Regions from separate parts of the Neobacillus sp. BF23-41 genome, predicted to be linked through region 3. Evidence: riboswitches for the same ligand, from Rfam matches in the RefSeq annotation. Region 3 holds a riboswitch; each other region holds the start of a gene.
What was found. Region 3 has a riboswitch for lysine ahead of AB7942_RS11605 (aspartate kinase). Riboswitches for the same ligand answer to the same signal wherever they lie in the genome.
Positions count from the first base shown of each region.

Region 1: another riboswitch for lysine. It lies ahead of dapA (4-hydroxy-tetrahydrodipicolinate synthase); the one in region 3 lies ahead of AB7942_RS11605 (aspartate kinase).
Region 2: another riboswitch for lysine. It lies ahead of AB7942_RS19025 (amino acid permease); the one in region 3 lies ahead of AB7942_RS11605 (aspartate kinase).

Region 1 is NZ_JBGBPR010000010.1:187,415-191,704, reverse strand. It holds gene AB7942_RS16805 (ribonuclease J) at 1-863, opposite strand, end outside; gene dapA (4-hydroxy-tetrahydrodipicolinate synthase) at 1,090-1,977, opposite strand; lysine riboswitch at 2,107-2,287, opposite strand; gene AB7942_RS16795 (hypothetical protein) at 2,387-2,581, opposite strand; gene AB7942_RS16790 (MFS transporter) at 2,674-3,888, opposite strand; gene AB7942_RS16785 (MarR family winged helix-turn-helix transcriptional regulator) at 3,902-4,290, opposite strand, start outside.
Region 2 is NZ_JBGBPR010000013.1:34,911-39,200, forward strand. It holds gene AB7942_RS19015 (winged helix-turn-helix transcriptional regulator) at 19-201, shown strand; gene AB7942_RS19020 (YitT family protein) at 267-1,079, opposite strand; lysine riboswitch at 1,311-1,501, shown strand; gene AB7942_RS19025 (amino acid permease) at 1,606-3,087, shown strand; gene AB7942_RS19030 (helix-turn-helix domain-containing protein) at 3,179-3,403, opposite strand; gene AB7942_RS19035 (hypothetical protein) at 3,529-3,702, shown strand; gene asnS (asparagine--tRNA ligase) at 3,760-4,290, opposite strand, start outside.
Region 3 is NZ_JBGBPR010000006.1:21,605-25,894, forward strand. It holds gene AB7942_RS11600 (YslB family protein) at 1-366, shown strand, start outside; gene AB7942_RS11605 (aspartate kinase) at 417-1,634, opposite strand; lysine riboswitch at 1,746-1,923, opposite strand; gene uvrC (excinuclease ABC subunit UvrC) at 1,994-3,766, opposite strand; gene trxA (thioredoxin) at 3,909-4,223, opposite strand.

The sequences.
Region 1 (4,290 bases), on a different contig from region 3:
CGAGCAAGGGCAGCCATTTGCTCCCCTTGACTACCCGTACAAAGGATGACCACCTTTTCAGGAGAAAGTCGATCAACTTCGCGTGGTTCAATGATCATCCCATCAGGAATGGTTAAATAACCACGCTCAATCGCAACTGAGACCACATTTACCATACTCCGGCCAAGGAGCGCGATCTTTCGATTAGCCTTTATCGCCGCGGCAACCACTTGTTGAACACGATTCACATTCGATGCAAAAGTGGAGATAAAGATTTTCCCGTCAGCTTTCATAAAGGCCTCATCCAAATTGTCACCAATCATTTGCTCAGACGGTGTTAGTCCCTTACGCTCAGCATTGGTACTTTCAGATAATAAAACTAACACACCTTGCTGACCAATATCGGCCATTTTATGAATATCTGAATGTTGATTATTCACAGGTGTTAAGTCGAATTTGAAGTCACCGGTATGAACGACATTACCTTCAGGTGTATGAAAGACAATACCGAGACAATCAGGAATACTATGGCTTACCCTGAAAAAGGATACAGTGGTTTCACCAAACTCAAGTTTTGAATTAGAATCAATCGTCATGAGCTTCGTGTTTCCGTGAAGTCGATGCTCGTCAATTTTTAATTCAATTAGCCCAAGTGTAAAATGGGTAGCGTAGATAGGGATATTCAATTTTCGTAAGATATAAGGAATACCGCCAATATGATCTTCGTGCCCATGGGTCACAATTAGAGCACGGATCTTCTCGTGATTTTCTTCCAAGTAAGTAATATCGGGGATAATCAAATCAATTCCTAACAAACTTTCATCTGGAAATTTACCGCCGCAGTCAACGATAAAGATATCTTCAGCGTATTGAACCACATACATATTTTTACCGATTTCATTGATGCCGCCTAAAGAGAAAATGGATAATGTACTATCATTCGTTCGCAAAGTAAAATCCTCCTTAACCCAAGTAAATAAGAATAGTATGCCCCTTTGGATTTACTTTATCGGAAGGAGAGAGGTAAATCTTTTGTCGACCACCAAAAAAAACTGCCACAAACCCTGTTTTATTGAGGTTTGTGGCAGCTTGTTTTTATCGGTGGATTAATTATATTAATACTTTAACATTGCTCGCTGGTAGAACACCTTGTAGTGCTCTTTGCTCTTCGGTGGTTAATGGGAGCAATGGCAGGCGAAGACCTCCAACGTTCACTCCATTCATATTCAATGCGGCTTTTACCGGTGCTGGGTTTGGTGCCGCAAATAATGCTTTCATAATCGGGAGAAGACGGCGATGGGCACTAGCTGCATCTTGGACATTCCCATTTTTAAAATGATTAATCATTTCTTGTATTTCATTACCAATGACATGGGAAGCAACGGAAACCACTCCAGCTCCACCAATGGCTAAAACCGGCAATGCTAAGCCATCATCACCACTATAAAGGGTAAAATCACTTGGTGCTTGGCTAATAATTTCAGCCATAGCATCTAAGTTACCGCTTGCTTCTTTTAAGGCGACAATATTTGGAATCTGTGAAAGTCGAACAATGGTCTCTACCGACAGGTTGACCACACTTCGGCCGGGGATATTATAAAGCATAATCGGTAATGGTGTAGATTCAGCAATCGCTTTGAAGTGCTGATACATGCCCTCTTCGGATGGTTTGTTGTAATAAGGAGCAACAAGCATAATCCCATCGACTCCTGTTTCTTCAGCCAGCTTTGTTAAGCTGATGGAAGCTCTCGTGTTATTGGAGCCCGTTCCAGCGATAACCGGAACTCTTCCATTGACAGCGTCGACAACAAATTTAAATAAAGCGACTTTTTCTTCCGTTGTTAATGTAGGAGATTCTCCGGTTGTACCAGCAACTACGATTCCATCAGTACCATTTTCAATTAAATAATCAACAAGTGTTCTAGTCGCGTTAAAATCTATTTCACCATTTTGATCAAATGGTGTAACCATAGCGGTTAAAACTTGGCCAAAATTCATCATTTCTCACCCTTTAATTAAAATTTTTTTAAAATTTAGAGGTGGGTAAGGCCATTCATAATTTAACGCAAAAAAGCAACAACGAGGGTTCGCTGTTGCAGTAGAAACATAAAAAAAATAAGTTCCCGTGCGTAAGATAGCCCTCCATATAGTTTCCTATATGACAGTTCTGTATTTTTTCAATAGCAGAACCAGCTTCAAGACCAATGAGATTCATTGAAGCTTCGGCAAATTCCCCTTTTCACAATCATCATTGGACCTCATTATCCTCCTATTGTGTACTCATGGTCTTTGCGCCTCTATCCTCACTTCAAAAAACGTGAAGTAAGAAAATATATAATTGATAGTAAATATATCAGAATATTCCCTTTGGTTCAAGGGCAATTAGAACTTTATTTTAAAATTCACACTATATTTCTGCCGTTTCTAAACTCAGTTTATCCTTTTCAACTTCTAAGGCAGATACAATATAAGCAAACCCGTTCATAACAAAATAAATAACATTAGATTGGACCCGTTCCTTTTCTCCCAAATAAGTATTTATGATAATACTGAAGGAAAAAAAGACAACAAATGATAATGCAATTTTATTAAAAATTATCATGTCTACCGACCCCTTTAATTAGGATTCTTATGTTTATCATATTTGCTATAAACCGGTTTTATGCGTGCCTTCGATTGGCCGGTTACCTGAAGTCAATTAGGGTCGGGGGTTGGTCCAGTCATAATCGTCCTTCCTGAACGCTCTTTCTTGCCGTGTAAAAAATAGTAAAGAATTGAGGTTGCCAGAGCGACAATACCTAAGATGACATACAGGTTGCTAAAGCCGGTTAATGGAATAATAAATCCAAGGATATATGGACCGAATCCAAGTCCTGCATCAAGAAAGATAAAGAAAGTCGATGTCGCCAAACCCATCCGATGGGGAGGCGTTAACTTAACGGCCACTGCCTGGGTGCTTGACTGCATGTTACCGAAACCAAGGCCAATTAGAACACCTGCTAGCAATAAAGTGATGCTGATACTAGCTGAACTTAACAGAAACAAGCCGACTGCTAAGAGGAAAAAGCCCGGATACATAATAAAGTTTGCACCCTTCAGGTCCATTAAGCGGCCTGTGATCGGGCGTGATATCAATACTGCGATAGAATAGACTAGGAAGAAGAAACTCGCCGTACTAACTAAGTCAATTTCGATCGCATAAAAGTTAATAAAAGAAAGAACGCTGGAATAACAAAAAGCTACTACCAGTGTAATGACAGCGATGGGCAGTGCCTTTGGCTCAATATAGTTGGAAAGCTTAAATCCTTTTACTTCAGATGTTTTTACAGATACAACTAATGGAGGCACATCAACAAAGAATGCTGTGATTAAACTGATTACCCCTAAAGCAAGAGAGAAGATAAAAATCATTTGGAAATCTGTATGTTGGGTCATATAGAGTCCGATGAATGGCCCGATAGCAGTAGCGAGTGTCGCACTCATGCTGAAGTAGCCGATCCCTTCCGCTTTTCGAGCAGCAGGGATAATCTGGGCCACAATCGTACCTGTAGCAGTCCCCACCATTCCCCCTGCAATCCCATGGAGTAAGCGGGTAATAAGCAGGAAGGTAATCCCGAAGTTCACAAAATACAAAAGAAGCGTCAAAATAAATAAAATGATACCAATGAATAACGTTTTCTTTCGGCCAATTGACTCAATAAACCGGCCAATCAACAACCGGCCAATTAAAGACCCGACAATAAATATTCCTGTTACAAGCCCTGCTTGACTTGTAGAAGCACCAAATTCATCGACTGCATAAACACCGATGATTACGATTAATAAATAAAAGACTAAAGTTACGAAAAAATTGACCGTGGAAACAATGGTGAAATCCTTTGTCCACAGTTTAGCTCTAGGTTGAGTCACTTATTAAAACCCCTTATTTAATAATATTTTTACGAATTTCCCCCATAATGCGGATGGCCTCGAGCTGTTCATGCTCTGAGATGCCTTTTAAAATGTCCGTTTCATACTGATCAATCGTCACACGGACTTCCGTATATACTTTTCTCCCAAGCTCTGTCAGCTGTGTTCTCTTTTCACGTTTATCATTGCTCGGAACCTGCTCGACATAGCCCAATTCTTCCAAGCGGTTCATGGTCCGGGTGACAGTGGGCTTCTCTACGTATAAATAATGAGAGAGTTCCACTAGCGTTGCTGAGCCATTATTGAATAAGTAGTAAAAAATCGACCATTGCGCTCTATGGAGATGATGCTCGGCGAGATGGATATTAAGTTTATTCTCGAACGGACGGTACAACATTAGTA
Region 2 (4,290 bases), on a different contig from region 3:
TGAATTTTTAACCCAGGAATTTCTAATCGTCTCTTAACCGAACGCTTACGTGATTTAGAAAATGAGGGATTGATTGTCAAAAACGTCATTACTACCTCTCCAAAAAAAGTGGAATATGAACTGACTCCAACTGGTAAAGAACTTGATGAGGTTATTCATGTGCTAATGAAATGGGTAAAAAAACGCAGGAAATCCCTATGATGCTGGGTAACTATCTCACACAAAAAAGGCTTGCTCTATTGTATAGAAGCAAACCTTTTTTGTTTTTATGGACTTGGCCGATGAAACAGCCCCATGACTTCAATTGTTTCGGTAATATTGACAAATGCTGATGGATCAACTTCTGTAATTAAGTTTTTAACTTCATTAAGTTCGTATCTGGAAATTACCGTTATCATCACGTTCCGTTGGTGATTTGAGTAGCCGCCAACCCCATCCATAATTGTCAAGCCACGATACAAATTTGTCAGTAAATGAGCTCTCATTTCTTCGCCCTTATCTGTAATGATCATTAAAGTTAATTTAGCATGATCTGTATAAATTGCATCCACCACTTTACCTGTAACAAAAATGGAAACCAAGGTATAAAGAGCAGAATCCCAATCAAATAAAAATCCACTGATCAAGATGACGACTGCATTCATGCCTGAAAGTAAAACACCAATCGGAAAATCTCTTTTTCTCGCCACAATCATGCCAATAATATCAAATCCCCCGGTCGATCCAGAACAGCGAAAAACTATTCCGACACCTAACCCGGTTAAAGCACCACCGAAAATTGAGGAGAGAATTCTATCATCGGCAATGGCATGAACGGGAATTAAATAAAGGCCAATTGATATAATTATTACAGCAAAGATGGAATTCACGATAAATCTTTTCCCTAACATTTTATAACCAATAATCAATAACGGAAAATTCAGCAGGAAATTTGCCACCCCTGTATTAACAGGCGAGATCATTCCTAAAATCATAGAAATTCCGCTCAATCCACTGCTTAACACTTCATGAGGGATTAAGAAAAGGTTAAAGGCAACCACAACAATTAGAGATCCCGAAATCATTCCAACAATCTGCATGGTAAAAATCCTCCTATGAAAAACAGGCAATTAATTCTATTTAAAAATAATACCGATTCTCTCTGATAAAGTAAATTAAATAATTTATTAAAAAGAAACTCAATTATCTGTTTATTCTAATTGATTGAATAAAGACTTCTCATTTTTGGAATAATATATTATTGACAATTCTATAATAATATTTATACTTTAGTAATATATTAACTTTATATGATAAATCCTCATCAAAACCGATGAGGTAGAGGTCGCGGTTTTTATCAGTAAAGCGGACGAGATGAGAGAGACATCCTTGACTCCGTTTGAAAGGAAAAGCTGCCGAAGTGTGCTTTCATCTCTGAAAAAGCATGCTGGGGCTGTCTCCAAATAGGAACAGAACTGTCACGCTTAAACCTACCAGCTAAGCGTGTTGAGCTATCTTTCGGAAGGTATGATGCGGGGTATTTACAATGCCATCGATACTTCTTCGATGGCATTTTTTTATTCCAAACTCCTTCTCGAAAAAATTAGAAAAAGAGGAGTCAAGACAATGCAAACAGCAAGAGTATCAAAAGAGAGTGAATATACTAGTGACTTAACACTACAACAGGATCCAACCGAATTAAAACGAAGTTTAAAATCACGTCACCTCACAATGATTTCCCTTGGCGGGACGATTGGCACTGGACTTTTTCTAGCTAGCGGTGGCGCTATCCATAGTGCGGGACCCGGCGGGGCAATCATTTCCTACCTTGTTATTGGTATTATGGTTTACTTTTTGATGCAGGGCTTAGCAGAAATGGGTGCCTATATGCCAGTTGCCGGAAGCTTTAGTACGTATGCAACCAAATTTGTCGATCCTTCCCTTGGTTTTGCCCTAGGCTGGAACTATTGGTATAACTGGGCAATTACGATTGCTGCCGAATTAGCTGCTGTAACAATGATTATGAAATTCTGGTTTCCACATACGCCTTCATTCATTTGGAGCGGTATCTTTTTAGTAATTATGTTTCTATTAAACTATCTTTCTGTTAAAGGATTCGGAGAAGCAGAATATTGGTTTTCCTTAATTAAAGTTGTTACAGTTATTATTTTTATCGTTACTGGTACTTTAATGATCTTCGGCATCATGGGTAATGAAGCAATCGGCTTCAAAAACTTCACTGTTGGTGATGCTCCATTCCACGGTGGCTTTATGTCCATGATGGGAATCTTTATGGCTGCAGGCTTCTCCTTCCAAGGAACAGAGCTTTTAGGTGTTGCTGCTGGTGAAACGGAGGATCCAAAGAAAGCTATTCCTCGTGCAGTGAAACAAGTATTCTGGCGTATTTTATTATTCTATGTATTGGCTATACTAGTAATCGGACTGCTTATTCCATATACAAACGGGAATTTAGCAAATGGGGATATAACCGTTAGTCCATTTACGCTGGTTTTTCAAAAGGCAGGCATCGCTTTCGCCGCTTCAATCATGAATGCTGTTATTCTTACAGCTGTATTATCGGCAGGAAATTCAGGAATGTATGCATCCACTCGGATGCTTTGGGATTTAGCCCGTCAAGGCAAAGCACCGAAATTCCTTGGTAAATTAAACAAAAAAGGTGTTCCAGTCAATGCCTTAATTGCAACAACCTTAGTGGGAACACTCGCATTTCTTGCTTCCTTCTTTGGGGATGGAACGGTTTATGTATGGTTGTTAAACGCTTCTGGTATGTCCGGCTTTATCGCATGGCTCGGTATTGCAGTATGTCATTATCGATTCCGTAAAGCATTTGTCGCCCAAGGTAAGGACCTTAGCTTGTTACCATATAAATCAAAATTCTTCCCTTTTGGTCCGCTCTTCGCGTTTGCCGTTTGCGGGTTTGTTGTTTTAGGACAAAATTATTCCGCATTCACGGGTGACCAAATCGATTGGAATGGTGTTTTAGTTTCATATATCGGACTGCCATTATTCCTTATTGTATGGCTAGGGTATAAATTTACAAAGAAAACTAAGTTTATCCCTTTAGAAAAGTGTGATTTAAGAAATTAGTTTGTTTAAAAATAGCACGCGAAAATTTTCGCGTGCTATTTTCTTAATCCAATAAAAAAACAGACTCAATTGAAGAGCCTGTTTTTAATTATTACGCTTTCTTTTCCTCAGATGACCAAATGTATAAGTCTTCAATAGAGCAATTTAATTCTCTTGAAATTGTCATCGCAGTATTTAAGTTCATCACTTTTTTGGACAAGTAGTCGTTGAGCTGAGTTTGAGGAATACTTGTATTCCGTTCCAAGCTTTCCAGGTCCATGCCGTTTTTTGATAATAAATCTTTGAGGTTACTTTTTTTTGCTTTATAATTTGTCAAAATGACACCTCACTTTTTTAAAAGCATAACACATTAAGTTCTTAATTGAAAGGAAGAAGGGTTTCCCCCCTTTCCATCTTGGCTTATGATATACTTAATTAGGAATAGGTAAAGGAGTGTGAAACATGAAAAGCTCAAACAATCTGTACAAAAATGGACAGTCAGTTAACATTAAAGAAACTGGCGAGGTCGTCACAATTTTAAAATCACAATATGTTAAAAACATGAAAAGATATTCTTATATCGTTAAGGAACATCCCGAAACATTCTTTTTTGAAGAGGAATTAAAGGTTCTTTAATAAATAAAAAGGAGAAGGCCGATTCTGTGAATCAGCTTTCTCCTTTTTAAATTTGTTTTAAAACTCGGCATTTCCTGTTGTTCTCGGGAATGGAATGACATCTCTAATATTAGTCATTCCAGTTAAGTACATAATTAAACGCTCAAAACCAATACCATAACCAGAATGTTTCGTACCACCATATTTTCTTAATTCAAGGTACCACCAATAATCTTCTTCATTCATACCAAGCTCATTAATTTTACCAGCCAAAATTTCTTCGCGTTCTTCACGCTGGCTGCCTCCAATCAATTCACCAATTCCTGGCACAAGTAAATCAGTTGCCGCTACTGTTTTGTTGTCTTCATTTAATCTCATATAGAAAGCTTTAATTTCTTTTGGATAGTCTGTTACAAATACTGGGCGTTTGAATACTGTTTCACTTAAATAACGTTCATGCTCGGTTTGAAGGTCAAGCCCCCACTCTACCGGATAGGCAAAAGTTTCTCCGGACTCCCTTAATATATCAATGGCTTCGGTATATGTCACACGGCCAAAGTCTGCTGTGTAGGCATTATTTAGACGATCCAATAAACCCTTTTCGATAAA
Region 3 (4,290 bases):
ATCAGAGAAATTCTTTTACCTGAGATTTTAGGAAAAGATACACCTGAAATTTTATATTGGGCCGGAAAACGTCTCGCACGTAAATTTCCACTAACTGATATTACTCAGATTATGGAGTTTTTCGCCAAAGCCTCTTGGGGCCAACTTGAAATAATAAAAGAAAATAAAACTGAGATCCAATTTGAACTAATGAGTCCAGTTATTGTCCCGCGTGTGAAATCAAAAGCTGAGCACTTTTTCCAACTCGAAGCCGGCTTCCTTGCCCAACAAATTGAACTACAAAAAGAAGCCAATGCAGAAACCTTTGAACATCCTGTAAAGAAATCAAATAAAGTCCTTTTCACTGTTAAATGGGAAAAGAACTAAACGTGGGAATAGGGTGTCAGGCACCGCTTCGGTGCCTGACACCCTTTTTTTTATTTGTTTGCCAGTTCGAAGGCTTCGTGTAAGGCTTCTACTGCTTTTAACATATTTTTTTCTTCTACTACTGCTGATACTTTGATTTCGGATGTGCTGACCATTTTAATTTGGATGTTGTTTGCAGCGAGTACCTCAAACATTTTTGCTGCTACGCCAGGATTAGAAATCATCCCTGAGCCAACAATTGACACCTTCGCTAATTTATTTTCCGCATCAATCTGCTCATATGCAAGCACCGCTTTATTGTCTTCTAATACCTTTAATGTTTCTAATAAATCATTAGTATGGATAGAGAAAGACAAATTAGCCGTATCGCCCTCTGTAGTACTTTGAATAATAATGTCAACATTCAGGTGATTTTCCGCTAGTGTTGAAAAGATAGTAGATAGACTTGTTAATGAATTCGCCAATCCTAATACTGTTACTTTTGTTATTTCGTCTTCAAATGCGACACCGCGGACTACTAAATTTTGTTCCATTGCTGCTTCCTCCTCAATAACTGTTCCTTCTACTCTCTCCATGCTCGAGCGAACCTCAAGCCGAACCTGATAGTTTTTAGCAAATTCTACTGCTCTTGGATGGAGCACGCCAGCACCTAAATTAGCTAACTCTAGCATTTCATCGTACGATACAGATAATAATTTGCGAGCATTCTTGATATATCTTGGATCCGTGGTGAAAACCCCAGTAACATCGGTATAAATATCACATTTATCTGCCTTTAAGGCTGCCGCTAATGCCACAGCTGTCGTATCAGAACCACCACGACCGAGCGTCGTAATTGCGCCTTCTTCCGTGATTCCTTGGAATCCTGCCACAATGACAACCTTACCCGTTGCGAGCTCCGTTTCAATTGCAGACGTTTTAATATTCGAAATGCGGGCATTTCCATGGACAGGTTCTGTGATGATTCCTGCCTGCCAGCCTGTATAAGAAACGGCATCAAGCCCTTGCTGATTTAAGGCCATTGACAATAACGCAATGGTTACCTGTTCTCCTGTTGATAACAGCATGTCCATTTCCCGCTTATTTGGCTGTGCGGAAATTTCTTTTGCTAATCCGACAAGTGTATCCGTTGATTTTCCCATCGCAGAAACAACAACGACTACATTGTTGCCACGGTCTGTCTCTTCTTTTACACAGGATGCTACATTTAGTATTCTTTCTACATTAGCAACGGAGGTTCCCCCGAATTTTTGTACAATAATCCCCATGATTGTTTTCTCCTTCTTTCTAGTAAATACGTGTAAATTTTTCCAAATAAAAAAGCAATGAGAAGGGCCTCTCATTGCTTTAGAACACGAAAAAATATTCTCGCACCTACAATGTAAGATAGCTCTCCAAGACATTCGTCCTGACAATCCGGCATTTATTCAATACAGGACCAGCAAAGAAAGAAATGAGACTTTCTTTACTTCGGCGAACATTCCCTTTCATGATCCGTCTTAGAAGCTCATCCTTCTCAGAACCATTACTCTTGAAGCTCGCACCTCTACCTTCACTTTAATACGTAAAAGTGATAGTAAATTAAATTTTCACTTATTATAGCATGTTCTATTTTTTCTTACAATCACTAGGATTGAAGTTTTTTAATTAATTCTTCGGCTACATTCATAGGAATTCCGATATTTGTAAATTCCTCCATACTAGCCTCTTTCATTTTTTTCACGGAGCCAAATTGTTTAAGCAATAGCCTTTTCCGTTTCTCACCGATTCCTGGAATATCGTCGAGCAAGGATTGAAAGGCACTTTTTCCACGAAGCTGACGATGAAACGTAATGGCAAAGCGATGGACCTCATCTTGAATTCTTTGCAGTAAATAAAACTCCTGGCTGTTTCTGCCTAAGGGAACTATTCCCAAAGGATTGCCGTATAGCAATTGGGAAGTTTTGTGTTTATCATCTTTGACGAGTCCCGATAGAGGAATATCCAGTCCTAACTCATTTTCCAATACATCTCTTACGGCTTCAACATGTCCTTTACCACCATCGATGATGATTAAATCAGGGAGGGGAAGTTCCTCTTTTAAGGCGCGTGAATACCTTCTTCTTGTTACTTCTCGCATGGATTCATAATCATCAGGTCCTTGAACGGTTTTGATCTTATATTTCCGGTATTCCCGATGATTTGCCTTTCCATCAATGAAAACGACCATGGCTGAAACTGGGTCTGTTCCTTGGATGTTGGAGTTATCGAATGCTTCGATTCGGTGCGGCGTATAAATTCCCAGTAATTCTCCCAAGTTCTCGACAGCCTTAATGGTGCGGTCTTCATCCTTCTCGATCAAAGAAAACTTTTCATTTAAGGCTATTTTTGCATTTTTGATCGCCAATTGGACAATATCCTTTTTCTGCCCCCGTTGTGGCTGGAGCACTTTTACTTCAAGTAGTTGTTCCGCCAGACTCAAATCGACTTCATCTTGAATCAGAATTTCCTTCGGCTTGAAGTGATTAGCTTTCGAATAAAATTGTCCGAGGAAAGTTAGTATTTCTTCCTCGGGCTCATTATAGAAGGGGAACATGGAGACGTCCCGCTCAATTAGTTTCCCTTGGCGGACAAAAAAGACTTGCACACACATCCAGCCTTTATCGACGGCATAACCAAATACATCACGGTCCGTAAAATCGTTCATGGTAATTTTCTGTTTTTCCATGATGGTTTCGATATGAATGATTTTATCACGGAACTCTTTCGCTCGTTCGAAGTCCAACTCTTCAGCAGCAGCTGACATTTTTGCCTGAAGCTCTTTTTTTATTTCCTTATAACCCCCATTCAAAAAGCGGGTAATTTCATCCGTCATTTGTTTATACTGTTGTTCCTGAATTTCATTGACACATGGTGCCAGGCACTGCCCTAAATGGTAGTACAAGCAGACCCGGTCAGGCAGGGTTGAGCATTTTCGCAGAGGATATATTCGGTCAAGAAGCTTTTTGGTTTCATTGGCAGCCGTCGCATTTGGGTACGGACCAAAGTATTTACCTTTGTCCTTTTTTACTTTTCTTGTAATGATGAGTTTCGGATGCTTTTCAGCTGTCAGCTTAATGAATGGATAGGTTTTATCATCCTTCAGCATGATATTGTATTTCGGATCGTATTTTTTAATTAGGTTGAGTTCAAGTAGAAGTGCTTCAATATTTGAAGAGGTTACAATATATTCAAAGTCCTCAATCTCATTGACTAGTCTAAGCGTCTTTCCATCGTGTGACCCAGTGAAATAAGAACGTACACGATTCTTTAATACTTTTGCCTTCCCCACATAAATAATCGTACCCTGACGGTCTTTCATTAAGTAGCAGCCCGGTTGATCCGGCAACAGCGTCAGTTTTTGCTTGATTATTTCATTCATTCCGGCCACTCCACTCTCGTCTATATATATAGTGTCTGTTAAAATTTTAAAGGAAAAGGCTCATAAATGAAAGTGGTAGTCATTTGCAAAAAAGAAAAACCTTAGCTGGATTGGCTCCGGCTAAGGTTTTGTCTTTCTATACTTACACGTGTTTTTCTAAAACACTTGCTAATGCATCTTTTGGTTGGAAGCCGACTACTTTGTCTACCACTTCGCCATTTTTCATTACTAATAATGTTGGAATGCTCATAACACCGAAATTTGCTGCAGTTTGCGGGTTATCATCCACATCAAGTTTAGTGATTTTAACTTTTTCGCCCATTTCTAAGTCAAGTTCTTCAAGAACTGGAGCTATCATTTTACAAGGTCCGCACCATGGTGCCCAAAAATCTACGAGAACAAGGCCTGAACCTGTTTCAGCAGAAAAGTTTTGATCTGTTAAGTGTGAAATTGCCATTTATATTGCCCTCCTAATGATTACTGAATTACTTACCGAAAGTATAACATCGTTTGGAAAATCAAGC